DNA from 4 places in the Sedimenticola sp. genome. Region 1 is predicted to be linked to each of the others. Evidence: riboswitches for the same ligand, from Rfam matches in the RefSeq annotation. Region 1 holds a riboswitch; each other region holds the start of a gene.
What was found. Region 1 has a riboswitch for cobalamin ahead of ACQY5R_RS16290 (helix-turn-helix domain-containing protein). Riboswitches for the same ligand answer to the same signal wherever they lie in the genome.

Region 1 (7,785 bases):
CTGGTACTGGAAACCTTGGTGATCGAAGGAAAAGCGGGACAGGTACTGGTACCGGAGGGACGCTACGCCAAGATGCGCAATGTCTGGTTCATTCCCACACCCGACACGCTGGCGGGCTGGCTAACGCGCTGCGGCTTTCACCATGTCCGGGTCGTGGACGTAACACCCACCACCACCACCGAGCAACGCTCTACCGATTGGATGCGTTTTGAATCACTGGCCGACTATCTCGACCCGAACGACAGCAGCCGAACCATCGAGGGATATCCGGCGCCGTTACGGGCCGTACTGATAGCCGACGCAGGCTGAGCCGACAGGCGGATCACAACTCGATAGCAGCAAGCCGCTCAAACCGGGCACGGTGTCGTGTCGATCACCGTACCCAGCCTGGTGATGATGCTATTGACCGCTCACCGCCATCTTCAGCGACTGTTCGATGGCATCCGGTGCATCCGATATCTTCATAAAGGTGGACATCGTCAGATCCGGGAAGCTCTGGGCAATACGGAACTTGCCGTGCAACATATAGACCTTGTTACCGGAAACCAGCAAGTCATACGGCAAGTGGGCGGTATGTCGCATCTCGGCCTGATCGATGATCTTCATCACCGGCGCATCCGCCCCGGCCCCCTCCTTGATCGCCACATTGAACAACGACTCGTCTTTACCGATCACATCCACCCGTGAGATTTTGCTCACCCCGCCCTTACCGGCGGCGAGGCCCGCCTCGACAGCGTCCAGTGCCGCCTGATGAGAGTCGTAACTGGCCAGCTCCACCTGATCGTCAAAATAGGGCATGAACATCATATAGTGATATTCCCGTAGGTTGTCCACGGTACGACCGCCACCGGAACCGAACGCCGATTGCCGCCCCAGAGCACTTTGAAGGCGACTGCTCAGCGCGGTGAAATCACCCGCCATGCGATAGACATTGCCCATCCATTGCGGATCGGTATAGCTCACTTGTACCGCCCCATTCTGCTCCGTCAGGGAAACCCGGAGTGCCGCACCATAGCCACCCATGGCCGAAGCCGCGGCCTTCTTGCGCAACGTCTCATCGGTGATAACCAGGATATGAGAACCGGAGTAAGGCGTGTATTCACCGGCGATGGAAAAACCCGCTTGTGCCAATGCCGTCTTGACGGACTGCCGTTTGGCATCCAACGGGGTATGGGCTACCTCAGCCAGGACAAAAGGCCGGACCCGGTCCGATTCCTGGGCAGTAAGTGAAAAACTGGCTAACAACAGTGACAGCAGCAACGCTGCAAGATGAACAGTTCGCATGAAATCCTCCCAAGATGATGATGGACCTTAAAAACGGCCTCTTTTATCTGCACACCCAAGGTGCGCTGCCAGTGAATTTACCAGATCAATCCCAAGAAGAACATTCAATAAAATTATTTTGCCGATAACCTGCCGAACAGGGGCCGCCTTGGGGGGAAGAATAACTGCGCCTTGCACCAATCGGCCGGCTATCGCTAGAATGACCGCGATGGTTCCGAACGGCATCGGCCGATAGGATTAAAAGGGAACACGGGATGGGGAAACCCAAGCCGTGGCTGCCCCCGCAACTGTAAGCGGAGAGTTCATGTCATCTTGCCACTGGAGCAATCCGGGAAGGCGACAGTTGAATCAAGACCCGCGAGCCAGGAGACCTGCCATCGACCTTTCAGCTATTCACTGGGGCGGGGTGTCCCAAAGGAACATGACATGACAACCAAACACCATTCGGCAACCGTTTACGGCCGTTCAACCCTTCGTTTCCTGCGCCATCATCAGCTTGAGTCAGGCCAGCGCGTCGATCGCTCTGCCCAATCTTCCCGCTGATCTTTCTACCGAATTCGCAGGTATCTCAATGCACTACAGCGATCCTGAGGCATTTGCCTTACGCCTGAACAGTTGCCTCCACCAGGCACGTATTTCACAACTGGAGCTGGCCAACCGCACCGGGCTCAAGCCGAGCCAGATCAACCACTTCTGCTGCGGTAGACGGTTGCCCAATTTGCGGAACTTTACCAAGATCTGCCAGTCGCTACCGACCGCCGACCCCCGTTACCTGATGGGACTGGCAGAACGGTAAGCGGCGCCGCTTTTGGCCGGTCCCCACTCTGGGTAACGGAAGCATTCCGGTTTTGCTTTTGCCGGTGAGATTGTCCATGCTAGACAAATGATGAAAAAACCAAACTATTACAGTAACCGGGAGTTTGATCGGCTGGACCACCTGCGCGACGATCCCGACTGGCTGCAGTCGATGCTGACCACTGAAAAGTGCCGACTGCTGCCGGTGTGGCGCAATCAGCACCTGGTCACCCCTGACCCGCTTCCGGTCTCTTATCCGGGCAATGCCGCCGGCGCGCTGCTGGAATTAGCCGAAGATCAGATCCTGCTTGGTCGGGACACTCAAGGTTTGATCTGGCTCGCGCTGGACATTTCCCAGCTGGAGCAGCCGGATGCCGCGTTGACCGGCCAGGACGAACTACGCTTCCAGGATCTTCGCAGCATTGGCCCCCTGCTGGACCGGCACACTGGCGCCCTGTTGGCCCACGCCCGGGCCATGGCCTATTGGCACCGGCACCACCGTTATTGTGGCGTATGCGGCAGTCCGACCCTATCCACCCGGGCCGGCAACATGCGGCTCTGTAGTGACCCAGAGTGCCAGCAAGCGCACCATCCGCGCATCGATCCGGCCGTTATCATGTTGGTGCACAATGGCGATTACTGCCTGCTGGGCAGGCAACCGGCCTGGCCGGCCGGCATGCACTCCACCCTGGCCGGTTTTGTCGAGCCGGGAGAGAGCCTGGAAGATGCCGTAGCCCGTGAAGTGAGCGAAGAGGCCGGCATCCGGGTAGCGAATATTCGTTACCACTCTTCCCAACCCTGGCCCTTTCCCTCCTCTATCATGCTCGGATTTTATGCCGAGGCGGCCAGCAAAGAGATTCAGGTGGACGGTGTCGAACTGGAGAGTGCCGGCTGGTTTCATCGGGACCAGTTGCTCAACTCGCCCGAAAACGATCAATTTCGCTTGCCCAGAAGAGACTCTATCTCCTGGCGCCTGATCGAAACCTGGATGCACGCAAAACATGGGGCGTGAGCGCAGTAACTGAACGGTGCCCTATATTTCCAGAAAGCGTTGGTAACGGGCAGGCGCCACGGCCTGCCCTGACATGAATCAGCGGGAGTCTGCTTTCTGCTTCGGCAGATAACTGTTCAGCGCCTCTACCATCTGCTTCGCCGAGATACCGTGGGCAAATTTGGTGATGAACTCCCCATTGGGTGCCATCAGGTAGACGCTGGCCGAGTGATCCATGATGTAGAGATTCGGATCACTGCCCGGCTCTATCACCTTGGCATACTTCACCTTGAACTCCTTGGCCACCCGTTCAATCATCACCTTGGTGCCGGTCAAACCCACCAAATGCTGATTAAAGTATTGGACATAATTTTTCATCACCTTGGCGTTGTCCCGCTCCGGATCCACGGTAATGAAATAGGGTTTGATCAGATCGGCCCGATCACCCAGCATATCCAGCGCCAGTGACATCACCTGCAACGAGGTGGGACAGATATCGGGACAGAAGGTGTAACCGAAATAGATCAGTTGGAACTTACCCTGCATATCCTTTTCCGTGACCAGTTTTCCATCCTGGTCGATCAGCATAAATTTCCCGCCGATCTTCGCCACTTCGGGTTCGTACTGCTCCTTGGCCGCCAACTTAGCCGCATCACCACTGTACTGCAGACAGCTTTTGATGGTATCGGTGTTATTCTTCATCAGTTCAAAATAGAGTTCCGGTCCCGCCTTCATAGCGCTGCCGAAACTGTCCAGAATGCCGATATTGATATCCACCCCTTCGGTCAGCAGCGGCAGTTCCGGCATCGGCATACCACGCTCGGTCAACAAACAGGCGTAGTAACCCTCTTTCAGTTTGGCGTGACTCTGTAGCAGTTTGATCGCCTCTACCGACTGCTGTGGCGACTGCGCCAACACGCCGCGTATCTTCAACGCATAAGCTTGCTCGAAGTATTGCAGGGTGTCGTAGTACGCCATGCCGATACCACTTTTCAATCCCCGATACCCGTATTCAAGACGCCGGTCAAGTTCGGCCACCCGTGCCAACAGGTTGGCGCGGTTCCGTCTATAGAGATGCGCCCGGGCACCGTCCGCATCCATCAACGCCCTGGCCAGTTCGTCCACCAGGATCAGGGTATTGCGGCTATCCAGCCAGAAAAAAGGATCGCGTTCCATGGACTCGTCGTTTTTACTCCAGCGGGACGGCAGGATCTTCAGCTCCGGATCGTCCAGCAACGTCATGACCCGCGCGCCGGACTGTTGTGCCTGGGCAACCGGTTCGATCAGGAACTTTTCCAGTTCCGGTCCCACCCACACAATCAGGCTGGCGCCAGCTACATCGGCCTTTTGTGATTCGTTCAACTGGTAACCGAACGGCAGCGCTTCGCCATCCACCAGCAGCTCCGGCCCTTCGGTACCGATCATCAGGGCCGCCAGGATCGAGTGGACCGGTTTGATGCTGGTGACGACGCGGAAGGAGGATTCCGCCCATAACGACGGGCTACCCAGTAGCAGTGAAATGAGCAACAGCATTGAAAGGAACGCGCGCGGAAATACAACCTTTGACCTATTCACGAATATTTGCCCACCTACGGTTGCCACAATTAAGCTGATCTATTGATCAGCAAATACAGAGTCCAGTGCAAAAATCGCGTCGTCGACCTGCTTACTGAAGGCGGCCTCTTCAGGACAGCTTGCCTTGTTTTCAATAAATTTCAGAAAGGCGGTATTGGTTTCGCTATCAAATGCTTCGCCATACTGCCGACGCTTGGGTAAGGCCAATACCAGCGCCTTCTTCATGCGTTGCGTCTCATTCAGGTAATGACAATTCAATGCCACCCCGTTCAACTCACCCAATTTCTGGATTACCTCGAATTTTTTATCTTGCGCCTCTTCCGCCTGCACCAGGCTGAAGCACAACAGACCCAGCAGAAAGGGGATAGCCAACCGAACACCCATTGTTTGTCTCTCACTTGCTGAAGTTAAGGGGATGCAAAAGCAGAGCCGATTATAGGGGCCCTGCCCCCTCCGGTAATTGCCCAATATCAATCGCCGCAAGATCCTGAGTGATACCCCACCAAGATTCAGCGCTTATCGTCCGACTCATCCTTGGGACCGGTATAGAATTCCGGCCACCGCTCCTTGACCTCCGGGCCGTCGCTAGCCAGGGCAATACAGGTATCGAGAATGCGCGGCCGACTGCGTACCGACTGCTGATTGGCGCGCTCCTCCAGCGCGGAATGCATCGTCTGATAAGCGGTGGTGGCAAGCGGCCCCAACAGTTCCATCAGATGGGTGCAACTGGCCTTGCGCTCCACCCGGCTGCGCACCTCACGCATCCAGCCCGGGCCGATCTTGATGCCGATCAGTTGGCGCATTGCCTCGGCCGTCTTCTTGCAAACCGGATACGGCGTGTCGTCGGAGACAGCGATTACATCATGAATCACAAAATCCAGATCCATGGTCACCCGCAGGTGCAGACCATGTACCGGGGCGCCCGGTTGCATGTAGCCACGATGGCGGGTATCGAATCCAAAGGTCTTGGTGTCGGTCAGATGGGCTTCCAAATCCCACAACCCATCCTTGCGCAGATAACCTTCACAGGTGATTTTTCGGGTATGGAGATGCTCTCGTTCAACGGGTCTGGGTAGCGGCACAGCGGTTCTATCTCATTTGCCTATGGGGAGAGGGAAAGATAATGTCAACGGCAGGGAATATCAAATCAGAGACAGATAGTTTTGTCTGAAACCGTTTTTATTGCCAAAGTAAGACCCGATATCGACTCAACCACAAGCGACAGTCGGGATAACCGGGGTACTTGACGCCCACCCACCCAGACGCCTATCGTCGCAGAATATGCCACCCTTTCAACACCTTGCCATACTCCTGATGCTGCTCCCGTGGATGCCGACACCAGCCGCCACCCCGGTAGGCAAGCCTATCCGCATTGCGGAAGATATCGATACCGGCGACCGTTTTATGGGGATCCAACTGCTGGGCAGCCTGTCGCTGCAGGGGGATCCGGCCCTGGCGGAGCTCTCCGGACTAGCTTGGGATGAAGACGAGCAGACCCTGCTGGCTATTTCCGACCAGGGGCGTATTCTGCATCTGGCGCCTGTTTTTCAGACGGGCCGTCTCGGTCAGGTCAACCTGCTCGCCTGGTACCCACTGAAGGACAACCACGGCAAGCCGCTGCGCGGCAGTTGGCGCGATGCCGAAGGCCTCACGCTGGAAAACAGCAACAATGGCATTCAGGGCGATAGTCGCCTGATCATCTCCTTTGAACGCCACCACCGTATCGAACGCTATCTTCCGGACGGTACCTGGCAAGACCCTATTGCGCTGCCCCACATACTGAACCAACCCGGGTTCCAGCCGAAAAACAACCGCAGCCTGGAAGCGGTTACCCGACACCCGCAACTGGGGATAATCACCGGCCCCGAGTATCCGCCAGAAGGAGAATCTCACTATCTGGCAAGCGTCACCGGTCATGTGTGGCGCTTCCACCCGAAAGAGGCGGACGGCGCGCTGGTCGACTTGGAAGCACTGCCCAACGGTGATCTGCTTCTGCTGGAACGGGCCTATACGTCTCTCTTCGCCCCCTGGGTAATCAGCCTAACCCGCATCCGTGCCGCCGACCTGGCCGCCTCGAACACACCGCCGACCGAACTGATTGTCCGTCTCGACAGCAGTAAGGGATGGCTGGTGCAGAATATGGAGGGATTGACCCGCCATCAGGGGAAGCGCTTTTTTATGGTCAGCGATGACGGCAATAAGCCCTGGGCTCAAACCCAACTGGTTTACTTCAGCATCGTGGCGGAATAAGGCGCCGCCGCCCCACTCTCCAGCATCGGCTGTAGTTGATCCCAGACATGCTCCAGCATCCGCGGCTGACCCTCCGCATTGGGATGTATCCCGTCGCCCTGCATCCACTCAGGTCTGTCCGCCACCCCATCCAGAAAAAACGGCACCAGGGGGACAGCACGTTGTTCGGCCAGATCCCGGTATAGCTGCAGGAACTTCTCGGTAAACGCCTTGCCAAAATTCGGGGGCAACATCATACCCAAGAGCAATGGACGACTATGAGCGGCGCGGGCAAGTGTTATCATCTGATCCAGATGATCCCGGGTCTGCCGGCTACCAAGACCGCGCAAACCGTCGTTTCCGCCCAGCTCGATAATCAGGATCTCCGGTTTAAACTGCTTGAGCGCCTGGGGGAGGCGCGTCAAACCGCCGGCTGTGGTATCACCTGAAATACTGGCATTGACGACCCGATGAGGGAAACCGCTCTGCCGCAGCCGCTGCTGCAACAGGGCCACCCAACCTTGATCGCGCTGAATGCCGTAGGCGGCACTCAAGCTGTCGCCCAGAACGAGGATGATCGGTTCGGCAGCCGCCACATTGGACATAGCAAAAATCAGTAGCAGGAAAAGCTTTTTCATGGACACAGATCATACCCCAGATAACATCCTGGTACAGGCCAGCCGCGTTGGTAAACAGGTGAATGGACCGGGCGGCAACCTGACCATTCTGCAGGATGTATCGCTGCGACTGGCCAGCGGCGAAGTCACCGCCATCCTGGGTGCGTCCGGTTCGGGCAAATCAACCTTGCTGGGTCTACTGGCAGGATTGGATGAAGCAAGCAGCGGCACCATCGAGCTGTTTGGTACGCCACTAAACAGCCTCACGGAAGACCAACGCGCCGCCCTACGGGC
Region 2 (7,785 bases), on a different contig from region 1:
GCCGGTTTGATTATTGTTTGCAAACAGTCGAGTTTGACGTTGCCAGCTATCACGGCCCCATCAAAAACTGTTTCTGCCATCTCCTGGTCCATGCGCATTTGACCATAAAGTCGCATCGCATCAGAGTGGATTTGTCTTACGCGCTCCACCGACCGTAACTTGGCTTTCAGAAGAGTCGGAGAAACGGGTTTGGTCAGGTAGTCGTGTCCACCTAATTCAATACATCTTGAATAGGCATTTTCGTCTGCCTGTGTGGACAAGAAAAATACGGGTATGAATTGAGGTAGACTGTTGTCAAGCAATCGGCAGGCGGTGGAATGATTATCCGATTCGGACATTTTTACGTCGATGAAGACGATATCCGGTTTGGCGAGAGAAAATTGCTGTGCAGCTTCCTGGTGACTGTTCGCTTCGACTACCTGGTAACCTTCACCTTCCAAGATCGCTCGAAGTGAATCCTGGTTCTGTCGTTTGTCATCGATAAGTAATGCTGTTCGTCTCTCTTGTTTGTCGCGGTGATGCTGAATAGGTAATTTCAACTCAATAGACGTAGGCATAGGGGTTGCCTGGTTTGGGGAGAGGATATCCATGATTTTTGCTATCCATGGCTACGATAGAAGCAAAACTTACTCTCAAGTATTCCCCCAAGATAAAGCCCGGACAATGACCATTGCCAAGCAGCACAAGGACCTGCTTGCCACCGCAGCGAGCTATTGCCGCATCTAATGCGTCAGAACCTTGAGGCCGCGCGTAGGTGTCACTTTATCCGAAGTTATTCCTGCATGGAGAAAGTCAATCGTTATGCCGGATCTTCTGCGGTCTTGTTTGCGTTTTTCAATAATCTCATTGGGGGGCTGACTATCCTGAATTCGTCGTCTGTCCCTTTTTGAAGAACGGCGGAAGAACTTTCGTACCTCCACTTTTTTCGTCTTGAACAGTTCTCCGTTGAGCCGGTTTATGAGACTTAGCGCGGCTGAGGGCGGTTCAACTTGGACGATTCCGTGGTATTCAACCTGTTTGGTTTTTGGATCGTCGATCCGACAGATATCGCAATGGCCTAGCGTACCGATAGGAGAGAACTGCAATAGATACCATTTGGGTTTGAGTGCGGCAGAAATAAACTGCATCAGGTCAAGCCGAGTTGTTGAGTTCGGTAGCCTTCGAACGAATATTTCCATATTGTCATTCCTGCGCAGACGGTCATGTCAAATAAACCAGCCCTGAAAGGCTTGGTCTGATCATGCTTATACCCTTGATAACACTATTAATATAGCAGTTCTTGTGGGGTTGTACCCAAAAAATGACGGAATACGGAAAATTGCAGTTATCTTAGTCTGCTGCGGAAGGAGGCGTGCCGGCGACCAAATGAAGACAAGGGCCGCCGGCACTTTGAGGCTCAGATCAGGGAAAAGAGGTTATTGAACCCTGATCCGCGAGCCAGGATTAGCTAAGCAAAGGCGCAATAACCAGGCTCACAATAGCCATAACGTTGATCAGAATATTCATTGACGGACCTGAGGTGTCCTTGAACGGATCTCCTACGGTATCGCCGACGACCGCTGCTTTATGTACATCAGAGCCTTTGCCGCCGAAATTACCTTTTTCAATATGTTTCTTGGCATTGTCCCAGGCCCCCCCGGCATTGGCCATCATTAGCGCCAAGAGAACACAAGCCAGCAACGCCCCACCGAGCATACCGCCTAGTGACTCAGCCCCCAATACAAATCCGATAACCATCGGTGCGGCAACAGCGATCACGCCGGGTAGGATCATCTTTTTGAGGGCGGCGGTTGTGGCAATATCCACGCAACGGGCACTATCGGGATCGGCCGTACCTTCCATCAGACCGGGGATTTCACGGAATTGACGACGAATCTCCTTGATCATGTCAAAAGCGGCATCACCTACTGCAGTCATGGTGATTGCTGCGATCAGGAAGGGGAGAATGCCACCTATGAACAGGCCTATTAGCACATGGGGATTATTCAGGCTGAGCGCAAAATCGGGGATGTTTGCCGAGACCGTTTCCACATATGCGGTAATAATAGCCAACGCGGCCAGTGCTGCGGCACCGATGGCAAATCCTTTGCCGATTGCAGCTGTGGTATTGCCCAGTTCGTCAAGGGAGTCGGTGATGGCACGTGTCTCCTCACCCAGTCCCCCCATCTCGGCAATACCTCCGGCATTATCCGCAACCGGTCCGTAGGCATCGATTGCCATGGTAATGCCAACTGTTGCCAGCATGCCAACGGCGGCGATGCCTACGCCATACAGGCCTACCAGCGAGCTGGAAGCGAAGATGATGGCACAAATAGTCAGAATCGGAATGACGACTGACTGCATGCCGATTGCCAGACCCGCAATCATAACCGTTGCTGGTCCGGTTTCACCCGATTTGGCTATCTGTATGATAGGTTTGCCAGCGGTATAATACTCCGTCACCAGTCCGATAATGATTCCACCGACAGCGCCCGAGAGCACGGCTCCCCATACAGCAGCTGTGACGCCGATTATCTTGATCAAAATCAGAGAAGTGATAATGAACAGAATTGTTGCACCTATGGTGCCGGTTCGTAGCGCCACTTCCGGACTTTTGGCTGAGTACCTGCGCACCAGCAAAATACCCATAATGGAGCAGATTAATCCCAAGGAAGCCAAGGCGAGGGGCAGGAACATCAAATCAGCCTGCTTGCCTATGGGGTCGAGAACATCCGCTGTCATGGTCGAGGCGATGGCGATCGTCGCGATCATGGCTCCGCAGTAAGACTCGAAGATATCCGACCCCATGCCTGCGACGTCCCCTACGTTGTCCCCGACGTTATCGGCGATAACTCCCGGGTTACGAGGGTCATCCTCCGGAATCCCGGCTTCGATCTTGCCGACCAAGTCAGCGCCCACATCGGCCGATTTGGTGAAGATGCCACCACCGACACGCGAGAAGAGGGCAACGGTAGAGGCGCCCATGCCGAAACCGTGTATGGCGTGAGCCGTCTCAGGATCGCCACCAAAGAAGAGATACAGGGTGCCGAGGCCGATCAGACCCAATGAGGCGACCGACAGTCCCATAATAGACCCACCGAAGAAGGCGATGGACAGGGCTTCAGAAGCACCTTTTTCATGTGCCGCCGTAGTGGTTCTCACATTGGCCTGAGTGGCGGAAAACATACCAATATAGCCGGCAAGCGCAGAAGCACTGGCACCCACGACAAATGCAAAGGCGGTTTTTACGCCCAACATAAACAGCAGAAGGATGACCAGGACGGCTGAGAATGTCCCCAGCATCTTGTATTCACGTCTCATGAAGACCATGGCGCCTTCATGTATCGCTTCGGCAATTTTGGTGACTTTTTCATTACCGGTCTCGTAAAGCATGACCAGCTTATAAATTTTAAAGGCCGCAAACAGGCCCAGTATCCCCAATAGTGGCGGTAGTAAGTGACTTAAACTCATCTCTCCCCTCGTTTTTTTTATTCAACATAAAAAAACAACCGTCCGGGTTAATGACAATGAGTGGCATTAATCCCTAGTTTGACGGTCCTGACAGTAAGGCAAATGGAACAACAGAATCGCACTGCATTTGGTGTTGCAAGATAAATTACTCAAATAGCCGGATTAATAAAAGCAATCAAGAGTATATCCGAATCCGGGTCCATTAACAGTCCCTATAGGGGGTAAAAACCTGCTCTATATCAAGGGTTGATAATGAGTGAGATGGGATGGAGTTGACTGACGGAGAGGGAGAGGCCCCTCCCCGAGATTAAGATTAATAGGGTGTCGATTCCAGCACAGATAACAGTGTGCACCCTTCTTCAGGGTGGCTGTTCTCCCAATGGTCAAAGTAGACCAGGTCTTTAAGGGGCAGTCGATCGCGCCAGCCGGCACTCTTCAATTCAGGTTCGGCGAAAAAATGCGCTACGTAGCCGATGCAGAGGTAGGCGACCGGGGTAACCTGCGCCGGAAGATTGAGCAATTTTTTCAGTTTCATCCGATCAAAGATGCTGACCCAACCCACGCCCACGCCCTCACTGCGTGCGGCAAGCCAGAGATTTTGTACGGCACAGACACTGCTATAGATGTCCATCGCCATATCGTGGGTCCGCCCGATGACGACGGGCCCCGCACGTTCCCGGTCGCAAGTAATAACCAAATTAATCGGGGACTCCAGAATGCCTTCCAGTTTGAGGGTACTGTAGAGCTGTCGCTTCTCTGGCGTCTCGAACATCGTCTCGGCTTCCCGGTTCGCAGACAGGAACAACTGGTGAACTTGCTGTTTAATTTCCGGGGAGCGTATCAGGAGGAAATTCCACGGCTGCATGAAACCGACGGACGGCGCATGATGGGCTGCCTGTAACAGGCGCGCCAGCACGTCATCCGGGATGGGATCAGGCTTGAATTGTCCCCGGACATCCCGGCGAGAGTAGATCGCTTTATACAGTGCGTTACGTTCGCTATCATCGAACGCGAGTTCTGGTTGATGTGTAACAGATTGATTTTCCATAATATTCCCCTTGCTTGGAAAATCGAGGATACGTGACCAGGTATCCATCGCTGAGTTTCTTCAGGCCGGTCTTCTGACTCTGGATCATCTTTCATGGGCACCTTCCCGGACCTGAGTCCAGTGGCTGACAACGGCCTCTATGGACGTCATCCACTCATGAAATCCCCATCACAGCGTTGGGCACGTAGCGGAATTACACCGCTTTCCCGATTCTCCCTGCCGCGAAGGCGGGGCACCTGAAGAGATGTTGAACGGCTAAGTTTACAGGTTTTAGCGAGAAAGTTTACCTCTGATTATTTGGCCTCCATAATGAGCGCCTTTTGATTCGATAGGTGTTCACGACGTGAAACAGTTGATTCTCGGGGGAGCCCGGTCCGGTAAAAGTTCTCTGGCGGAACGGCTGGCAAAAGAGTCGGGTGAGGAAGTGATCTATATCGCCACCGCGGCTTTGGCGGAGAGCGACATAGAGATGGATCAGCGTATCCGAGTACACCGTGACAGAAGACCCGAAACCTGGCTGACCATTGAAGAACCGGTGAATCTTTCAGGGGCGCTCAGTCAGCACTGCGGGGCGGGACGGTTTCTGATTGTAGATTGCCTGACACTCTGGCTCTCCAATATCTTACTGATGGAAGAGGGACGACATTTCCGGGCACAGACGGCGGCATTGATCCGCCTCCTGCCTGAACTGCCGGGCAATCTAATTCTGGTCGGCAATGAAGTCGGTATGGGTATTGTACCCATGGGTGAAATATCCCGACGTTTTCAGGATGAGTCCGGCTGGCTACATCAACAGCTGGCCCAGCTATGTGACCGGGTAATATTAACCGTGGCGGGTTTGCCACTGACATTAAAAGGGGAACAGATTTGAACACAGACTGGCTTACTCACTCGGTGCTATTACCGGATCAAACCGTCGCATCACAGGCGACGCAGAGGCAGGGTCAATTGACCAAGCCGGCCGGCTCCTTGGGCATGCTGGAAACCTTGGCGATTCAATTGGCTGCTTTGCAGGGCAGTGAAGCACCGCGGGTGGATAAGGTTCAAATTACGGTCTTTGCCGCTGATCACGGCGTAGCCGCATCCGGTGTCTCCGCCTTTCCTCAAGAGGTGACGGTACAGATGGTGGCCAATTTCTCGGCGGGTGGGGCGGCGATCAGCGTACTGTCAAACTCCCTGGGCGCGGTACTTGAAGTGGTGGATGTGGGCACGGTGGTTGAACCGGCTGATCTACCCGGTGTGATCAGTCATCGCGCGGGTGCCGGTACGGCGAATCTGCAATATGAAGACGCCATGTCCCCGGAGCAACTAGCCATCGCCCTCAATGCCGGGCGGGCGGCCGCCCTCAGGGCCAAAGAGCAAGGGGCTGAACTGTTTATCGGCGGTGACATGGGTATCGGAAACACCACACCTGCGGCGGCTCTGGGCTGTGTACTGCTTCCGTGTGACCCCGAAAAGTTGGCCGGACCGGGAACGGGACTCGATCGTCAAGGCGTTGCGCACAAGGCTGCGTTGCTGAGAGAGGCTATATCCCGTTATGACGATTTGACCCACCAGCCGTTGGAAGCGTTGCGCTGCTTAGGCGGCTTTGAAATTGCGGCGCTTGCCGGAGCCTATATTAGCTGTGCGCAACTGGGCATCCCCGTCCTGATTGATGGCTATATCACTACGGCGGCGGCATTGGTGGCGGTGCGCTGTCAGCCCGATGTGCGGCAGTGGTTACTATTCTCTCATCAATCTGCCGAGCCGGGCCATCAGGCTATGTTGCAGTCGCTGGATGCCAAGCCCTTACTGAATCTTGGGATGCGCCTGGGAGAAGGCAGTGGCGCTGCAACTGCTTTACCTTTGCTGCGAGTGGCCTGTGATCTGCATAACGGCATGGCAACCTTCGCCGATTCAGGTGTGGCAGAGGGGTGAATGTGTCGAATACGGACGCCGTGACCACGATTGATCTAATACGTCACGGAGAGCCTGAGGGCGGAGTTTTGTTTCGCGGTTGGCGTGATGACCGCTTGAGTGATCGGGGTTGGCAGCAGATGCGTCAGGCGACCACCGACCACGCTACTTGGGATTGTATTCGCTCTTCTCCGCTATTACGTTGTGCGGAGTTCGCCGAGGAGTTAAGTGAAAAACTGGATATCCCCATGGAACGTGATGAGCGACTTCGGGAGATCGGCTTTGGCGATTGGGAAGGCTGCTCACCTGAGGTGCTGTTTAAGGTGTCTCCCCAATCGCTCACGAAGTTCTGGAACAACCCTATCGATTGTCCTCCGCCGGGAGGGGAGCCGATGATGCAATTTCAATCCCGTGTGGTGTCCGCCTGGCAAGATATCCAGGCCACCTCAGCCGGTCGGCATCTGTTGATCGTGGCCCATGGCGGCGTGAATCGCATCTTGATCGGTCAGGTGTTGGGAATCCCCCTTCGTCACCTGTTTAGGTTGGAGCTGCCCTATGCGGGAATCAGTCGGATTCGTATTGAGCAGGGTTGCCCAAGATTGGTATTCCACTGTGGCTCGCTCCGTTAAACTTCATTAAAACAAGTAAACAATGATTAGATCTTTTTACTTTGCGTTACAGTTCCTGACCCGCCTGCCGGTTCCAACCGATGATCAGATGTTGAGTGAGCGGGAACAGGGGCAAAGTCTACTCTATTATCCATTTGTGGGCCTGCTGCTAGGGTTGCTGCTGGTAACGGTAGACAGTTTTTTAGGTGGAACGGAACCTCCTCTACGGGCCGTATTGCTGCTGGTAATCTGGGTGATGTTGACGGGCGCCTTGCATATCGATGGTTTAGCCGATATGGCGGATGCCTGGATAGGTGGGCTTGGGAGCCGGGAGCGAACACTGGAGATTATGAAGGATCCCCGCTGCGGTCCTGTCGCGGTGGCGGCCGTGGTCTTGCTGTTGCTGGTAAAGTTTGCCGCGCTCGACTCCTTGCTTAGCCACGAACATTGGGAAAGTGTCTTACTGGCGCCGATGTTGGGTCGGCTCGGATTGGTCGCTGTCTTCCGCTTTCTTCCCTATGTCCGGCCTTCGGGGTTGGGTTCCACTCTTGCAGCGAATGTCCCCGTTACCGAGACTGGCTGGGTGTTTTTGGCCTCCTTCCTGTTCTGCCTGCTGATAGCAGGATGGGGGGCGTTATGGTTACTGGTTAGTGTCTTTGGATTGTTCTATCTCTTTCGCCATAGTGTGATCTCCCGTACCGGAGGGTTTACCGGGGACATGGCCGGGGCGCTGTGTGAAGTGATTGAGGCAACGGTGTTGGTTGTGGCGGCACTTCTGATATG
Region 3 (7,785 bases), on a different contig from region 1:
AACCATTGACCACAAAATAGCGCCGGATGATGCCGTGTGACCGGGTTAGTTGCAGCCAGAGTTGCAGTTTTCTAATTGCCATGAGTAATCAACGCCCGACAAGCCTACTCTGTCGCTTCGGCCTCATTGCTTACCTCTACAGCATCTATACTGTGGAGCGAGGCGCCCATTTCACTAATAGTTGCTCGAATCTCTTCATAGTCAATATCGGACCCTTCGATCTCGACTTGCAAGGTCTCCGTCTTTTCATCCATTTCCAAGACGGAAAGTCGGATCTTGTAATTCCCTTTTTCTGCCAGTACCTTGCTGAATTCAATGACGTTGGGATGATGAGGTTTGAGAATATCTAACAGCAAACGCCTTAGTCGAATCATGGATTCCCACCTGATGTGATTAGCCCACTGTCTAGTATGGCTAATAGAATCTCCTGTGTTGGTAAAAACGCTTCTAAGGAAGGGGCGTCCGTCTGAAATCACAAGCCTTCGCGTCTGCCAATTCCCGGTTGGAAATGATATAGGTTACTTTTTACGTGTCATTTTCCGGTTAAGGATTAGCTTTTTCCACAAGTTTGATCGATGCGTTTTGACAGGCCGATGCGCTGGGCATGCGCCTTTTTTAACCGCTCGAATTTCTCTTTGTCTTTCTCCTGCAATGCCTGCACGCGCTCTTTGTATTGTCGATACGCCAATACACTTTCAAAGAAAAACTCTTTGTCCGAAATCTTATCCATCTCGGTTTGCCAGCAGTCGCAATTCAGCGCCGGTTTTTTCTGCTTGGCCTGTCTACAGGCGCTAAGCATTTTTTCTCTTCCCTTCGCCATCTGTCCGTTTGCCGTCGCCAGTTCAAAACCTTTCAGGTTCTGTTCGTTAGCGAAAAACTTATCCATCTCTGGATTACTGTCGGCCAATGTCGGGGCGGCCAGCGAACAGATAATCAGTGCGGTAGGCCAGGTGTTTCTCTTCAGGCTCATGATCTCTCCTTGGATTAGAACTTATTTTGTTGGCGCCAATGTAAAATGAAAATCGATTACCCGCGCCATCCTACACGACAGGCCGTGTCCGGGCTTTGACCCTATTCCCACTTGAAGCTACGCGCCCCGATGGTCATGAACACCACACTCATGGCCAGCATGATCAGTAGATGCGGGGTGATATCCAGCAATCCGGCACCGTCGATCATGATGGCGCGGGCGGCTTCGATCATGTGGGTCAGTGGAAAGATCTGCGCCGATTGCTGAATGAGTGGTGGTGATCCCTCCAGCGAGAACCAGACGCCGGAGAGCATCATCATCGGCCAACTGATCAGGTTCAGCAGGCCGTTGGCAGTCTCTTCACTGGAGAGGCGTGCGGCAATGATCAGGCTCAGGCAGATCATGCTGAAGGTGCCGACGACCAGTACCAGCAACAGCGTGAGGTAGGAGCCGTACATGCGAAAGCCCACCAACAGATTGGTGCCGGCGTATACCAGACTGGTGACAATGACGATTAGCCAGAGACGCGACATCACCTGGGCGGTGAGAAATTCGACAGCGGTGAGCGGCGTCGCCTTGAGTCGTTTCAGTACGCCGTTCTTACGGTAGCGGACAATTACGTAACCGACACCGAACAGGGAGCTGAACATGATGTTCATGCCCAGCACACCGGGGATCAGCCAATCCACATAACGGATCGGTTCACCGGTCACGGTCTGCTTGTCCAACGGGTTGTCACCCCCCCGCAACAGCTGCTCCAGTATATAGCCGTTGGTCGATTGATCATTGATCCAGTAGCGGCCGCTGCGGCTGTCCAGCAGCATATCCAATTGGTGACGCTCAACTTTGGTGATGGCCGGTTCCAGCTCCTCCACCGGGATGAACTGGATATGCTTCAGTTGCAGAAAATGCTCGGTACCGGGTGACTGTTGCTGTGGTGAAAGCAGGCCCACCTTGAACAGATTCTGGCCGCCGGTGCTGAAGGCAAAGGCAAAACCGAACACGATCAACACCGGTAGCACGATATTCCAGGAGAGCGCGCTACGGTCGCGGAGAAACTCCAGGTTACGGGCCTTGAATACGGCGAAGAAACGGCGCAATCCCATGGGTTAACTCCTCAGCTCGCGGCCGGTCAGTTCAAGAAACAGATCTTCCAGGGTCCGGGAGCGGATCTGCAGGTGGGTGAGGGGGACCTGTTGGGCGATCAGCCACTCAATGCTGGCATTGATGTCGTCACTCAGTATCTCCACCTGGCCGTTCACGCGGTGCAGCTTCAACTGCGTATTGCTGTCGATTGATTCCGGTACGTCATTCGCCGGCAGGCAGATCACCGAGTGGTCGAAATGTTTCTTCAACAACTCCCGCGGTGAACCCTGGGCGATGATCTGGCCGTGATCCATGATGGCGATTTCGTCGCACAACTCGTAGGCCTCTTCCATATAGTGGGTGGTGAGCACCAGGGTTTTCTGCTCTTGCTTGATGTCGTTGACCAAGTGCCAGAAATTACGGCGTGCCTGGGGGTCGAGGCCGGTGGTGGGTTCGTCCAGGAACACGATCTCCGGATCGTTGATCAGCGCGATGGCCAGCAACAGACGCTGCCGCTGCCCGCCGGACAGGCGGCGTACGTCCCGGTCCAGGAACTCTCCCAGGGCGCAGCGTTCGATCAATTCGTCAAGCGGTCGGGTGCGGGGATAGAAGCGGCCGAACAGCTTCAGGATCTCGCCGACTCGGATAAACTCCTGCAGCGCGGTCTCCTGGAACATGATGCCCGCTTCCCGTCGAAATGCCGGGCCCACCGGTTCGCCCTTGTAGCGGATATCCCCCTGGGTCGGGGTGATGATTCCCTCCAGCATCTCCACGGTGGTGGTTTTTCCCGCTCCATTGGGTCCCAACAGGCCGAAGCAGGTGCCGCGCTCAATACGGAAGCTGACGCCGTTCACCGCCTGGACATGGGCGAAATGCTTAACCAGATTGTCGACTTGCAGGATGCTGCTCATGGGCGGTCCAATAGAATTGAGAGGTGAGGGGTAGCCTATCCGGATGCCGCCCGGAGTCAACCCGGTATGTCGATCGACAGTGTCTCTTTCAACTCTTCCATCACTACGTAACTTTTGGTGTCGCGGACGCCGGGCAGGCCGTGCATGATTTCGCCGAGCAATTCCCGGTAAGAGGCCATGTCGGAGATCCTGACCTTGATCAGGTAGTCGAAATCGCCGGACACCAGGTGGCACTCCTGTACCTGGGTGAGTTTGAGTACGGCGCTGCGGAACTGGTCGAAGATGTCGGAGGAGTTGTATTCCAGGCTGACCTCGACATAGATCAACAGGCTGGCCGCCAACAACTGGGGATTCAGTATGGCGCAGTAGCCCTTGATGTATCCCTCTTGCTCCAGCCGCTTGACCCGCTCCAGGCAGGGTGAGGTGGAGAGCCCCACCGCCTTGCCCAATTCGACATAGGAAATACGGCCGTCGACCTGCAAGGTGCGCAAGATGCGTCGGTCTATGCGGTCCAGCAATCTTGCCTGTGATTTTTTGGCTATGCTCATAATATTTATTGCCATCAGTGAATATGCCAGCAAATTTTAGCGTAAAATAGTAAACAAAACGAAAAAATGCCGAGAGAAATAGTCTAAATTCTTAATACTGTTTGTTGACGACAACGATTACTACCAACCGTCCAACCTCTAGTCTGGAGAGAACCTATGCTCATCGGTGTACCCAAAGAGATCAAAAATAACGAATACCGGGTCGGCCTCACCCCTGCCAGCGTCAGTGAACTGATTCATCATGGACATCAAGTCATGGTGGAGACCCAGGCGGGTGTCGGTATCGGTTTTGACGATTCCGCCTACCAGGCGGTGGGGGCCGAGATCGTTGCTGCGGCTGAGACCATTTTCGAACGGGCCGAGATGGTGGTGAAGGTCAAAGAGCCGCAACCGAACGAATGCCGCATGTTGCGTGAGGGACAGCTGCTGTTTACCTATCTGCATCTGGCTCCCGATCCTACCCAGACCGAGCTGTTGGTCGCCTCCGGTGTCACCGCTATTGCTTATGAAACCGTCACGGATAAGCGCGGCGGCTTGCCGCTGCTGGTGCCGATGTCGGAAGTGGCCGGGCGCATGTCGATCCAGGCGGGTGCCATGTGTCTGGAAAAATCCCACGGCGGGGCGGGTCTGTTGCTGGGTGGCGTGCCGGGTGTGGCGCCGGCCAATGTGGTGGTGATCGGCGGCGGTGTGGTCGGTACCAACGCCATCCGTATGGCGATGGGTCTGGAAGCGCATGTCACGGTACTCGATCGCTCCATCGAACGCCTGGCGGAGCTGGATCTGCAGTTTGGCGGCCGACTCAACACCATCTACTCCACCAAGGAGGCGCTGGAGCAGTATGTGCTGGATGCCGATCTGGTGGTGGGGGCGGTACTGGTGCCTGGGGCTGCCGCTCCTAAACTGGTTACCCGTGAAATGCTCGGCCGGATGAAGCCGGGCTCGGTGTTGGTGGATGTGGCGATCGACCAGGGCGGCTGTTTTGAAACGTCCCACGCCACCACCCATGCCGATCCCACCTATATCGTGGATAACATTGTCCATTACTGTGTCGCCAACATGCCAGGCGCCGTTGCCCGGACCTCCACCTTTGCCCTGAACAACGCCACGCTACCGTTTGCCCTGGCGCTGGCTGATAAGGGTTTCCCCAAGGCGCTGGCGGATGATCCCTGCTTGCTGGCCGGATTGAATGTGCACAAGGGTCGGGTGACCTACGAAGCGGTGGCCCACGATCTGGGTTACGATTATTTGCCGGCCGCCGAGGCGTTGTCACGCTGACACGGTTCACCGATTCATTGGCAGAGGGGCGGGGTCGCGCAGGATGCAGGACCCCGTTCTATTTTGTCGTTCTGGATGAATCGGCAATCGGTAGCATGGAGCGAGCTATCTTACCTATATCGATTGTCCCTCATGCGGTAACCGGATAGTTGCAATAAACCGTGCCTTGAGGGCGGTTTGTTGACACCCCAACGGCTTTGCTATAGCTTCCTTTGATCTGCTTCAGGTGTCCCGCGGGTATCCGCCCACGGGATGAAACGGGAAGCCGGTGCGTTCCTGACCCAGTCAGATTATGAACAAGTCCGGCGCTGCCCCCGCAACGGTAAGCGAGTTACGACGGATCACACGGCCACTGCGTCTCGACGTGGGAAGGCGGTCCGTCCGGTAGTCCTACCACTCGCCAGCCCGGAGACCGGCCTGAGCAGGAAAGTTGACATTGCGGAGGGCGATGCGGCGACTGCAGCGGGTTTTCCGCTCTGTTCGTTTATCTTCTCCTCTGTCGTGTCGTTCTGCCACTGTTTGGCGCACGGGTCGGTGCGTCCGAGGAAAAAATATGAACAGATTGACCCTTTCCAACAACAACCAACTGCTTATCGGTATGGTCCTGGTGCTGCTTATCATCGCCACTCGCGGTCACCATTTCGCTACCTTACAAAACCTGCCCGGTGCCACCTGGGCCTGTTTCTTTCTTGCCGGTGTCTACCTGCGTCCTGTCTGGGTACTGCCCGGGCTGTTCGCACTTGCCGGGTTGCTGGATTACGCCGCGATCACCTGGGGGGGCGTCAACGCCTTCTGTGTGACGCCGGCCTATCTGCTTCTGCTACCTGCCTATGGCGCGCTCTGGACAGCCGGGCGCTGGTATGCCGGCCGCCACCGCTTTGCCTGGTGTACCCTGTTGCCGCTGATCGGCGCGGCACTGGTTGGGGCGACGGTTTGTGAGCTGTTTTCCAGCGGCGGGTTCTACTTCTTTTCCGGACGCTTTGCGGAACCGACCCTGACGGAATTCGGCGTGCGACTGCTGCGTTATTTCCCGGCTTACCTGCAATCGCTGGCCTTCTATCTGGGCGTCGCCGCTGTCGTGCACCTGCTGTTCGGTTTGGTGCGCGGAGCGCCGTCATCCCATCATCTGGACGCAGGATAAACATATGAGTGAGTCGGATAAATCGTCGCGTCACCGCCAACGCATGCAACGCAAAAAGACGGTGGTGGATAGCGCCATCGCCCAAGCGGATCAGGACAAGGGGCTGTTGCTGGTCCTCACCGGTAACGGCAAAGGCAAATCCAGTTCCGCCTTCGGCATGCTGGCGCGCGCCTTGGGACACGGTATGCAGGTCGGTGTGGCGCAGTTTGTCAAAGGGCGTAGTGATACCGGGGAAGAGGGCTTCTTCAGCCGTCAGCCCGGCGTGACCTGGCATGTACTGGGTGAGGGGTTTACCTGGGAGACGCAGAATCTCGAACAGGATATCGCCACCGCACAACGCGGCTGGGAGACAGTACGGACGCTGTTACGGGATCCGGCCATCGGGCTGGTGGTGCTGGATGAACTCACCTATCCGCTCAAGTATGGTTGGTTGGAGCTGTCAACCGTCCTGGATGATCTGGTGGCGCGCCCACCGATGCAGCATGTGGTGATCACCGGCCGGGGGGCGCCCGACGCGTTGTGTGAAGCGGCCGATACGGTCACCGGACTGACCGATATCAAACACGCTTTCCGGGCCGGCATCCGGGCGCAGCCGGGAGTCGATTGGTGAGCGTGCGGCGCTGTCCCGCACTGTTCATTACGGCGCCCGCATCCGGGCAGGGCAAGACCACGGTTACGGCGGCGCTGGCGCGGTTGTACCGCGACCGGGGACTGCGTGTGCGGGTGTTCAAAACCGGCCCCGATTTTCTCGACCCGATGATCCTGCAGCGGGCCTCGGGTCATCCGGTGTATCAGCTCGATCTCTGGATGGGGGGCGAAGCCCATTGCCGACAACTACTGTACGAGGCGGCGGGGTCAGCCGATCTGATCCTGATCGAAGGGGTGATGGGGCTGTTCGACGGCAACCCCTGCAGCGCCGATCTGGCCGCACTGTTCGGTATCCCGGTGTTGGCAGTGATCGACGGCAGCGCCATGGCGCAGACCTTTGGTGCGATCGTGCACGGTTTGCAGCATTACCGACCGGGGTTGGCTTTTGCCGGGGTATTGGCCAACCGGGTGGCGGGCGAAGGCCATTACCGGATGCTCAGAGAGAGTCTGCCGGGCGGAGTGACCGCTTACGGTTGGCTGGCGCGGGAGGCGGAGATCGCGCTGCCGGAGCGCCATCTGGGCCTGCTGCAGGCGGATGAGATCGGTGATCTGGACGCGCGCATTGCGCGCTCCGCGCAAGCGCTGAAGCAGGTTACTCATGACCTGCCGCAACCGGTCCGGTTTACCGCCACGCAAACCGAAGCCTTGCCGCCGTTGCTGGCCGGTGTGCGTATCGCGTTGGCAGACGATGCTGCATTCACCTTTTTGTACCGGGCCAATCTTGAACTGCTGCAAGCGCTGGGCGCCAGGTTACTTCCGTTTTCGCCGCTGGCCGATCATACGCTGCCTGCGGCCGATGCGCTCTACCTGCCGGGTGGTTATCCAGAGCTGCACCTCGACCGGTTGGCAGCCAACCACGCCATGAAGCAGGCGATAAGCGCGCACCATGCCGCCGGCAGGCCGCTGCTGGCCGAGTGTGGCGGCATGCTCTACCTGTTGGAGTCGTTGACCGATCTGCAGGGCCACTGCGCCGATCTGGTCGGCCTGTTGCCGGGTCGATCGGTGATGCAGTCGCGATTGGCCAACCTGGGTTTGCAGCGGGCAGCGTTGCCGGAAGGCGAGTTGCGGGGGCATACCTTCCACCACTCCCGCATGACGGAGCCGCCCGAAGCATCCGGATACGCCGAAGCCGCCCGGCATCAGGGCAGGGGGGAGGCGATCTATCGCCAGGGGCGATTGCTGGCCTCCTATCTACACTGGTATTTC
Region 4 (7,785 bases), on a different contig from region 1:
CCTGTGTCGGGTTGTGCGCAACATCAATCCCGCCGCTGAGACGCCGCTGTGGATGCAGGAGCGGCTGCGGCGTAGCGACCTGCGGTCCATTAGCCCGGTCGTCGATGTGACCAACTATGTGATGCTTGAGTTGGGCCAACCGATGCACGGCTTCGACCTGGCCGAGCTGGAGGGCGGCATCCGGGTGCGCATGGCGGATGAAGGCGAAAAGCTGGTTTTGCTGGATGGCCAGGAGATCAGCCTGCGTAGTGATACGTTGGTGATTGCCGATCAGGCCAAACCGGTAGCGATGGCCGGTATCATGGGGGGCGAACATTCCGGGGTCAGTGAGACCACGCGGGATATCCTGCTGGAGAGTGCCTTTTTTGCCCCTACCATGATCACCGGCAAAGCCCGCAGCTACGGACTGCATACCGACTCCTCACACCGTTTTGAACGTGGAGTCGATCCCCAACTGCAGCGGCGTGCCATTGAGCGTGCCACCCAGCTCCTGTTGTCGATCACCGGCGGTGAGCCGGGACCCGTGGCGGAGTCGTCGGAAGAGGGCTATATCGAACTGCGCCCCGAAATCCTATTGCGCCGCAAGCGGGTGGCGCGGGTGCTGGGCTTGGAAGTGGACGATGCGACCATTGCCGATATCCTGACCCGTCTGGAGATGCAGGTTGAGGCGGTCGAGGAGGGGTGGAAAGTGACAGCCCCCAGTTGCCGCTTCGATATCAGTATCGAGGAGGATCTGATCGAAGAGGTAGGGCGGATCTACGGTTACACGCGTATTCCCACCCGGCGCAGCGCGGCCGCTACGGTCATGCGGGCGGAGCCGGAAGTTACCTTTAGTCTGCAGCGCGCCAAACAGCTGTTAGTGGATCGGGATTATCAGGAGGCGATTACCTACAGCTTTATCAGTAAAGAGATGCACGACCTGGTCGACTCGGGCCATGACACGGTGGTGTTGGCCAATCCGATCTCATCGGATATGTCCATCATGCGTACTACGCTCTGGGCTGGTCTGCTGCAGACGGCCATGTATAACCAGTCGCGCCAACAATCCCGCGTCAGAATCTTCGAGTCAGGCCTTAGGTTTATTAAGCAAGATAATGAAATTAAACAAGAATTAATGATTGCTGGGCTCATTTCTGGTGCGGCGGCGCCAGAGGCATGGGGAGCACCGGCGCGCGCAGCAGACTTCTTCGACCTGAAGGCGGACCTGGAGGCCCTGTTCGCCCTGACCGGTTGTCCGGAAGCCTTTGAGTTCAGCGTGTCTGAGCACAGTGCCTTGCATCCGGGACAGAGTGCACAGGTGCTTCGCCAGGGTGAATCTGTCGGCTGGATTGGCAAGCTGCACCCGGAGTTGGAGCGTAAACTCGACCTGACCGGTGCGGTATACCTGTTCGAAATCGGCGTAAACAGCCTCTTGGAGGGGCGTTTGCCGGCCTTCCAGACCCTTTCCAAATATCCGTCCATTCGTCGTGATATCGCGATTGTGGTGGATCAGGGCGTCGAATTTGATGCGATTCGTCAGACAATTAGTGAAACCGTGCCGGAAATTCTGAGAGAAATCCTGCTTTTTGATGTCTATACTGGTGAAAAGGTAGACTCAGGACGAAAAAGTCTCGCTTTGGGCTTGATTTTACAGGAAAGTTCCCACACTCTTACCGATGAAAAAGTGGAAAGCGTGATGGCGCAAGTGATCACTGCGCTCACGGATCGCTACAACGCACAACTGAGAGATTGAACATATGGCTTTGACCAAGGCGGATATTGCCGAAAAACTTTTTGATGAACTTGGCCTGAACAAACGGGAAGCCAAGGAGATGGTTGAAATGTTTTTTGAGAAAGTGCGCATTTCACTGCAAGAAGGGGCCCAGGTTAAGTTGTCCGGATTCGGTAACTTCGATCTGCGTGAAAAGAAGGAGCGCCCTGGACGAAATCCAAAGACCGGTGAAGAGATCCCGATTTCGGCACGCAGAGTGGTCACATTCCGCCCGGGTCAAAAATTGAAGGCGAGGGTCGAAGCTTATGCTGGAAGCAAGCAGTAATACTGCCGATCTGCCGGCGATACCCGGTAAACGTTATTTCACCATTGGTGAAGTAAGCGAGCTGTGCGGCGTCAAGCCTCATGTGCTGCGTTACTGGGAGCAAGAGTTTACGCAGCTGAAGCCGATCAAGCGGCGCGGCAATCGTCGCTATTATCAACGTCACGACGTACTGATGATTCGCCAGATACGCAGCCTGCTTTATGACCAGGGGTTCACTATTGGCGGTGCGCGGCAGCAGCTTTCCGGAGAGGGCGCCAAGGATGATCAGGACCAAAGTCATCAGATAGCCCGGCAGCTGCGGGCAGAGTTGGAAGAGGTGCTGCAGATACTCAAGCGCTGACTCCCGGGTGGCTCAGGGCAGCATTGACAACGGGGTGCATACCGCCTAGTATGCGCGCTCAGTTTTCGGGCGGTGGCGCAGTCTGGTAGCGTGCTTGTCTGGGGGACAAGTGGTCGCAGGTTCAAATCCTGTCCGCCCGACCAATCAAAAAGGGATGCCGATTAGGCATCCCTTTTTTATGTTGTAACAGGCGCTCCGTCGTGGAAATTTTGTCGACGCTTCAACAGAGTTCCCGGTGACGATAACAGTTGACCGTGTGGTCGTTGACCATGCCAACAGCCTGCATATAGGCATAGCAGATGGTACTACCGACAAATTTGAAGCCACGCCGCTTCAGCTCTTTGGACATGGCATCGGATTCAGGGGTGGTGACGGGTACCGCGTTCAGGGATGGCCAATGATTAATAATTGGCCGGTCGTTGACAAAACGCCAGATGAAGGATGAAAAATCACCAAATTCATCTTTAATATCAAGGAATAACCGGGCATTATTAATGCTGGCCATAACTTTCAGTCGATTGCGAATGATGCCGGGGTCAGCCAGGAGTTGCTCGATCTTGCGCGGGCTGTAGCGGACGATCTTTTCCGCATCAAACTGATCGTAGACCTGAAGATAGCGTTGCCGTTTCCGCAGAACGGTGATCCAGGAAAGTCCGGCCTGTGCACCTTCCAGGATCAGGAATTCAAACAGCGTGCGATCATCCCGGCAGGGGACACCCCACTCCTGATCGTGATACTGCTGATAGAGTGGGTCCGTTCCGGCCCATTCGCAACGGTGGAGAGGGTGGGACATGTCGCTTTCCTATGGAATGTGGGTGATCCACCGGTTAAGACCCGGCGGATATGACGGCTGATGATATACTGCCCGGCCTGAACTAACTTGTGAACCGTTTTCATACCCCTTATCCATCTCCGATAATGAGTCAGTCGATCCCACTGCTGCAGGAACTTCCCTACCTGTCCGATACCTCGAGGCTGTTTGCCCCGATTGCCGGTGAGCCTTGGTCGATACTGCTGGATAGTGGAGACCGAATCGGCAATCAGGCCCGCTATGACCTGATAGTAGAGAATCCAATGTTGTCTCTGGTGACCCGCAATGGGCAGACGGAGGTGATTGCAGCGGATGGCGCTCGTACTACGACAAATGAGGATCCGTTGCGACTGTTGCAGTCGTTACTTAAACGGTATCCGGCGGAACAGGCCGGTCCATTGCCCTTTTATGGTGGCGCGTTGGGTTACTTCTCCTATGACTTGGGACGCTTGCTTGAACGATTACCGGTAAAGGCGCGGGATAGGGAGTCATTGCCGGAGATGGCCATCGGAATCTATGACTGGGCGGTGGTGGTGGATCACCTGGAGCAGCGCAGTTGGTTGGCCGGTAGCGGGTTTGACCCGCGTACAAGGCTACAGTGGACGCAATTGGAGGAGCGTTTCAGCCGTCCCGGTACCCACACGAAAACGGCTCCCTTCAAGGTGACAGGGACCCTCTCATCCAATATGACCCGGCAGCAGTATGCGGACGCCTTTCGGCAGGTACAGCGCTATATATTGGAAGGGGACTGCTATCAGGTGAATTTGGCGCAAGGTTTTTCCGTCACGACCGAGGGCGATCCCTGGCAGGCGTACCAGCAGTTGCGGAGGCTCAATCCGGCACCGTTTTCGGCCTATCTCAACACGCCGGCGGTGCAGGTGCTCTGCTCATCACCGGAGCGGTTCCTCAAGGTCAGGAACGGTTTGGTGGAGACCCGGCCGATCAAGGGGACAGTGCCGCGCGGTGCGGACCCCGGGGAGGATCTGTTGCTGCGGAAGCGGCTACAGGAGAGTAGCAAGGATCGGGCGGAAAACCTGATGATTGTGGATCTGTTGCGAAATGATCTGAGTAAATCCAGTGCCCTGGGCAGTGTCGAGGTTAGCCAACTTTTCGGTTTGGAGAGCTATGCTACGGTGCATCATCTGGTCTCCGTTATTAACAGTCGGCTGGCATCGAATCGGGATACGCTGGATCTGCTGCGGGGCTGTTTCCCTGGTGGCTCCATCACCGGAACGCCGAAATTGCGGGCGATGGAGATCATTGAACAGTTGGAGCCGGAGCGGCGCGGTGTCTATTGCGGCTCGATCGGCTATATCGGATTCGACGGCCAAATGGACACCAATATCGCTATACGCACGCTGGTGCATATTGATGGTAGGATGCGCTTTTGGGCAGGTGGTGGTCTGGTAGCAGACTCGGAAATGGAAGCCGAGTATCAGGAAACCTTTCACAAGGCAAAGGCGATGCTCCAGCTATTGCAACCTGACCATTCACTCCCTGGACGCGCCCAAGATGCGGCTTTCCAGGACTTGATAAACGGTTGAATTGAAGAAACTCATGTCAGCGCGCATGGTCAGTGTGTTTCTGTCACTACTGGCCCACGGAACAGTTTTTTTCTATTTGGGTAGCGTTACGTTGCAAGAGCGGTCGGAAGCGGCCGCTCCGGGCAAGGGCGTGAAGGTTGCCGTTGTGCGTGGCAAAAACAGCTTACCGAATGTGCCGGAGCCGCCCTCGACTGAAGTGAGCGTATCACCACAAAAGCCGACTGTTCGGGTGGCGGGGCCGTTGACGCCGAAAGCGATCGAACCCGTACCGCCGCCCAGACAGCCGAGGCTGCCCCGGACGTCACCTGCCACTCAAGCACCCAGCGCATCCGGTCGTGTAGAAAAGCAACCGCCGGCGGCCGCTTCCTCCGTGCAGCAGAAGCAGCCCCTGCCGCCGACAACGCAAGACATAGCGGAATCGGCGAAACAGGCCGATTCGCCCCTTGAGGCAGTGTCGGAGCTGTCGCAGACCGGTTCCTCCGGTCCTGCGCTGGCCACAGACTCACACCGCTCTGATATCGCGTCAAAGCAGCGGGAAGGGGAGCTGAATCAGATTGAACAGTCTTACATGGATGATTTGGTGGCTGCCATAGAAAGGCACAAACGCTACCCGTTGCGGGCGCGCAAAAAGGGTTATGAGGGTGAGGTCAGGGTGCTGTTCACTGTGCTTAAGGACGGTACCATCGCCAACGTAGAGATCGTCAGCAGTTCCCACTGGTCGATTCTGGACCGGGCCGCTTCCCGGGCGGTTTTGGATCTGGGGCGTTTTAAGCGGATTCCCCCCCAACTGGGCCGCGATCAGTGGGAGTTTCAATTACCTATCCGTTTTGCCATGAATTGACGGCTGGATGGAAAACAGCGCCCAAAACAGCGAATACCTGCATGGCCGAATATTCTATGGGGAGTAAATTCCCTTGTGGATTTTTCAACTTGGCTTAAAATAGCCGCCTCTGAAAGGTGCCCGTTAAGGGTTAATAGGGAACAAGGTGAGCCTGATCCAGGCAACTCCTCGACTGTCCTCGCAACTGTAAGCAAGTAATCCGGTTTCACGAAGCCACTGATCCAACGATTGGGAAGGCGACATCGGGTGTCGATCTGCAAGTCAGGAAACCTGCCTTTCATGCGTCGCATTTCTACCGAACGGGGTATTCAGTAGAGCGGTCTTCCGTTAGCTGACGCATTCAGGCAGGTCGGAAATACCTGTACTTGTATGCAGTCCCGCTGTTGAGATTCGTGAGATCTTCTCGGCATTCGCAAGTCTCTCTTTTCCGCCCTGCATTTGTTCCAAATGCACTCCCTCTGTGGAGTAACGGAGAGACCCAACAATGATCCGCAATAAACCGTATCCATCGATAATTCTATCCAGCCTCGCCCTGGCGCTGCCGCTGGGGGCGACCCATGCCGCCACATCACTTGACAGGGTGAACGTAACCGCCAATCGGATGGCTCAGAGCATCGATGAGACGTTGGCCGCTGTCACCGTGATAACCCATGAAGATATTCTGCACAGCCAAGCCAAAGATCTCACCCAACTGCTCGATGGCTCACAGGGACTCACCATCAGCAGCAATGGCGGACTGGGCAAGGCAACCGGTATCCGCCTACGTGGTACCGACTCGAAACAGGTGTTGATATTGATTGACGGTGTACGTGTCGGTTCCGCCACCCTGGGCCTGACAGCGATTCAAGATATACCGTTGGCACAGGTCGAGCGTATCGAGATCGTCCGGGGGCCGCGCTCCCAACTCTATGGCGCTGATGCTATGGGAGGGGTGATCCAGATATTTACTAAAAAGGGGGCAAGCGGTGGGCAGATCAATGCCGAGGCGGAATATGGCTCACACAATACCCGAAGGGTGGCACTGGGGGTCAACGGTAGTCAGGGTAACCTGGATTACGGTATCGATTTGGCCGATCTTGAAACGGATGGTTTTACGGCGTTGAAAAACAATAATCCGGATAAGGACGGTTATCAGAATCGTTCCATCTCCGGTCACCTCGGCTACCGTTTTGAGAACGGTCTTAAGCTCAGCTTTAGCGCATTACAGGCAAAGGGCGAGAATGAATACGACAGCGCCTGGGGCGCCAGCAATTTATACGATACCGACTTCCTGCAACGGGCGGTGAATGGCAAGCTGGAGTACTCACCCACCGAAGCCTGGGATATGTCATTCATACTCGGCGAAAGTCGGGATGAGACAACCAACTTCGTCAACAGCGGTTTCAGCTCCTTCTTCAATACCAAACGGAGCCAGATCGCCTGGCAAAACGATGTGGCGCTCAGCGAAGAGAGTATCCTCACCGTTGGCGTTGATTTTTTGCGGGATCAGGTCGAAGGCACCAGTGCCTACAGTGTCAATCAGCGCGACAATAAGGCGCTGTTTGTCCAGTATCAGACGGCATTCGGCGAGAACGATCTGGTGATTGGATTACGCCACGATGACAATGAAGCATTTGGCAGTGCCAACACAGGCAATATCGCCTGGGGAAGGGCCTTAACCGAGACGATACGGTTGGTGGCTTCCTATGGTACCGGCTTTCGTGCGCCGACCTTTAATGACCTCTACTATGTGGATCCATGGGGTTCGAGCGGCAATCCGAATTTGACGCCGGAAGAGTCGGAGAGCGTCGAGTTGTCGCTCAGGGGTAAACCTGCGTGGGGTGAGTGGAACGTCAATCTCTTCCGCACCGATATCGACGGCTTGATTGAGTGGGTTGAGATCAGCCCGTTCGTGTATCAGCCGCAAAATGTCAGTCAGGCGAGGATTGACGGTTTGGAGGCCGGTGTCAGCACCGAGCTGGCAGGTTGGCAGGTTAGCGGCAGTCTGACCCTGCTCGATCCGCGTAATCGTGCCACGGATAAGCTGCTGACCGACCGCAATGAGCGGGCCGTTCGGGTGGATATCGACCGGGCCTTCGGCAACACCGAATTGGGCGCCACCTGGAAGGCACGCAGCCACAGTTACAGCAATACCACCAATACCCTCAGGACGGACGGCTTTGGGGTAGTGGATCTCAGGGTGGCTCACCACTTGACCCGGGATTGGACGCTGC

Region 2: another riboswitch for cobalamin. It lies ahead of bluB (5,6-dimethylbenzimidazole synthase); the one in region 1 lies ahead of ACQY5R_RS16290 (helix-turn-helix domain-containing protein).
Region 3: another riboswitch for cobalamin. It lies ahead of ACQY5R_RS07935 (hypothetical protein); the one in region 1 lies ahead of ACQY5R_RS16290 (helix-turn-helix domain-containing protein).
Region 4: another riboswitch for cobalamin. It lies ahead of ACQY5R_RS06620 (TonB-dependent receptor domain-containing protein); the one in region 1 lies ahead of ACQY5R_RS16290 (helix-turn-helix domain-containing protein).

What each region holds. Positions count from the first base shown of each region.
Region 1 is NZ_JBNKFS010000028.1:27,715-35,499, forward strand. Features, by position in the region: gene cmoB (tRNA 5-methoxyuridine(34)/uridine 5-oxyacetic acid(34) synthase CmoB) at 1-309, shown strand, start outside; gene ACQY5R_RS16285 (hypothetical protein) at 400-1,284, opposite strand; cobalamin riboswitch at 1,477-1,677, shown strand; gene ACQY5R_RS16290 (helix-turn-helix domain-containing protein) at 1,856-2,080, shown strand; gene nudC (NAD(+) diphosphatase) at 2,168-3,091, shown strand; gene ACQY5R_RS16300 (metal ABC transporter solute-binding protein, Zn/Mn family) at 3,170-4,645, opposite strand; gene ACQY5R_RS16305 (hypothetical protein) at 4,685-5,029, opposite strand; gene ACQY5R_RS16310 (DUF2889 domain-containing protein) at 5,155-5,727, opposite strand; gene ACQY5R_RS16315 (esterase-like activity of phytase family protein) at 5,975-6,895, shown strand; gene ACQY5R_RS16320 (arylesterase) at 6,871-7,512, opposite strand; gene ACQY5R_RS16325 (ABC transporter ATP-binding protein) at 7,511-7,785, shown strand, end outside.
Region 2 is NZ_JBNKFS010000004.1:96,999-104,783, reverse strand. Features, by position in the region: gene ACQY5R_RS03850 (ATP-binding SpoIIE family protein phosphatase) at 1-590, opposite strand, end outside; gene ACQY5R_RS03845 (RNA recognition motif domain-containing protein) at 723-1,178, opposite strand; gene ACQY5R_RS03840 (sodium-translocating pyrophosphatase) at 1,444-3,450, opposite strand; gene bluB (5,6-dimethylbenzimidazole synthase) at 3,764-4,498, opposite strand; cobalamin riboswitch at 4,545-4,753, opposite strand; gene cobU (bifunctional adenosylcobinamide kinase/adenosylcobinamide-phosphate guanylyltransferase) at 4,842-5,369, shown strand; gene cobT (nicotinate-nucleotide--dimethylbenzimidazole phosphoribosyltransferase) at 5,366-6,415, shown strand; gene ACQY5R_RS03820 (histidine phosphatase family protein) at 6,418-7,023, shown strand; gene ACQY5R_RS03815 (adenosylcobinamide-GDP ribazoletransferase) at 7,046-7,785, shown strand, end outside; gene cbiB (adenosylcobinamide-phosphate synthase CbiB) at 7,783-7,785, shown strand, end outside.
Region 3 is NZ_JBNKFS010000009.1:8,172-15,956, forward strand. Features, by position in the region: gene ACQY5R_RS07900 (hypothetical protein) at 1-82, opposite strand, end outside; gene ACQY5R_RS07905 (DUF211 domain-containing protein) at 105-374, opposite strand; gene ACQY5R_RS07910 (hypothetical protein) at 551-970, opposite strand; gene ACQY5R_RS07915 (ABC transporter permease) at 1,072-2,076, opposite strand; gene ACQY5R_RS07920 (ATP-binding cassette domain-containing protein) at 2,080-2,967, opposite strand; gene lrp (leucine-responsive transcriptional regulator Lrp) at 3,024-3,515, opposite strand; gene ald (alanine dehydrogenase) at 3,672-4,790, shown strand; cobalamin riboswitch at 4,998-5,225, shown strand; gene ACQY5R_RS07935 (hypothetical protein) at 5,344-5,931, shown strand; gene cobO (cob(I)yrinic acid a,c-diamide adenosyltransferase) at 5,936-6,541, shown strand; gene ACQY5R_RS07945 (cobyrinate a,c-diamide synthase) at 6,544-7,785, shown strand, end outside.
Region 4 is NZ_JBNKFS010000007.1:48,907-56,691, forward strand. Features, by position in the region: gene pheT (phenylalanine--tRNA ligase subunit beta) at 1-1,732, shown strand, start outside; gene ihfA (integration host factor subunit alpha) at 1,737-2,036, shown strand; gene ACQY5R_RS06595 (MerR family transcriptional regulator) at 2,017-2,376, shown strand; tRNA gene ACQY5R_RS06600 (tRNA-Pro) at 2,443-2,519, shown strand; gene ACQY5R_RS06605 (DNA-3-methyladenine glycosylase I) at 2,597-3,169, opposite strand; gene pabB (aminodeoxychorismate synthase component I) at 3,295-4,731, shown strand; gene ACQY5R_RS06615 (energy transducer TonB) at 4,745-5,572, shown strand; cobalamin riboswitch at 5,670-5,864, shown strand; gene ACQY5R_RS06620 (TonB-dependent receptor domain-containing protein) at 6,057-7,785, shown strand, end outside.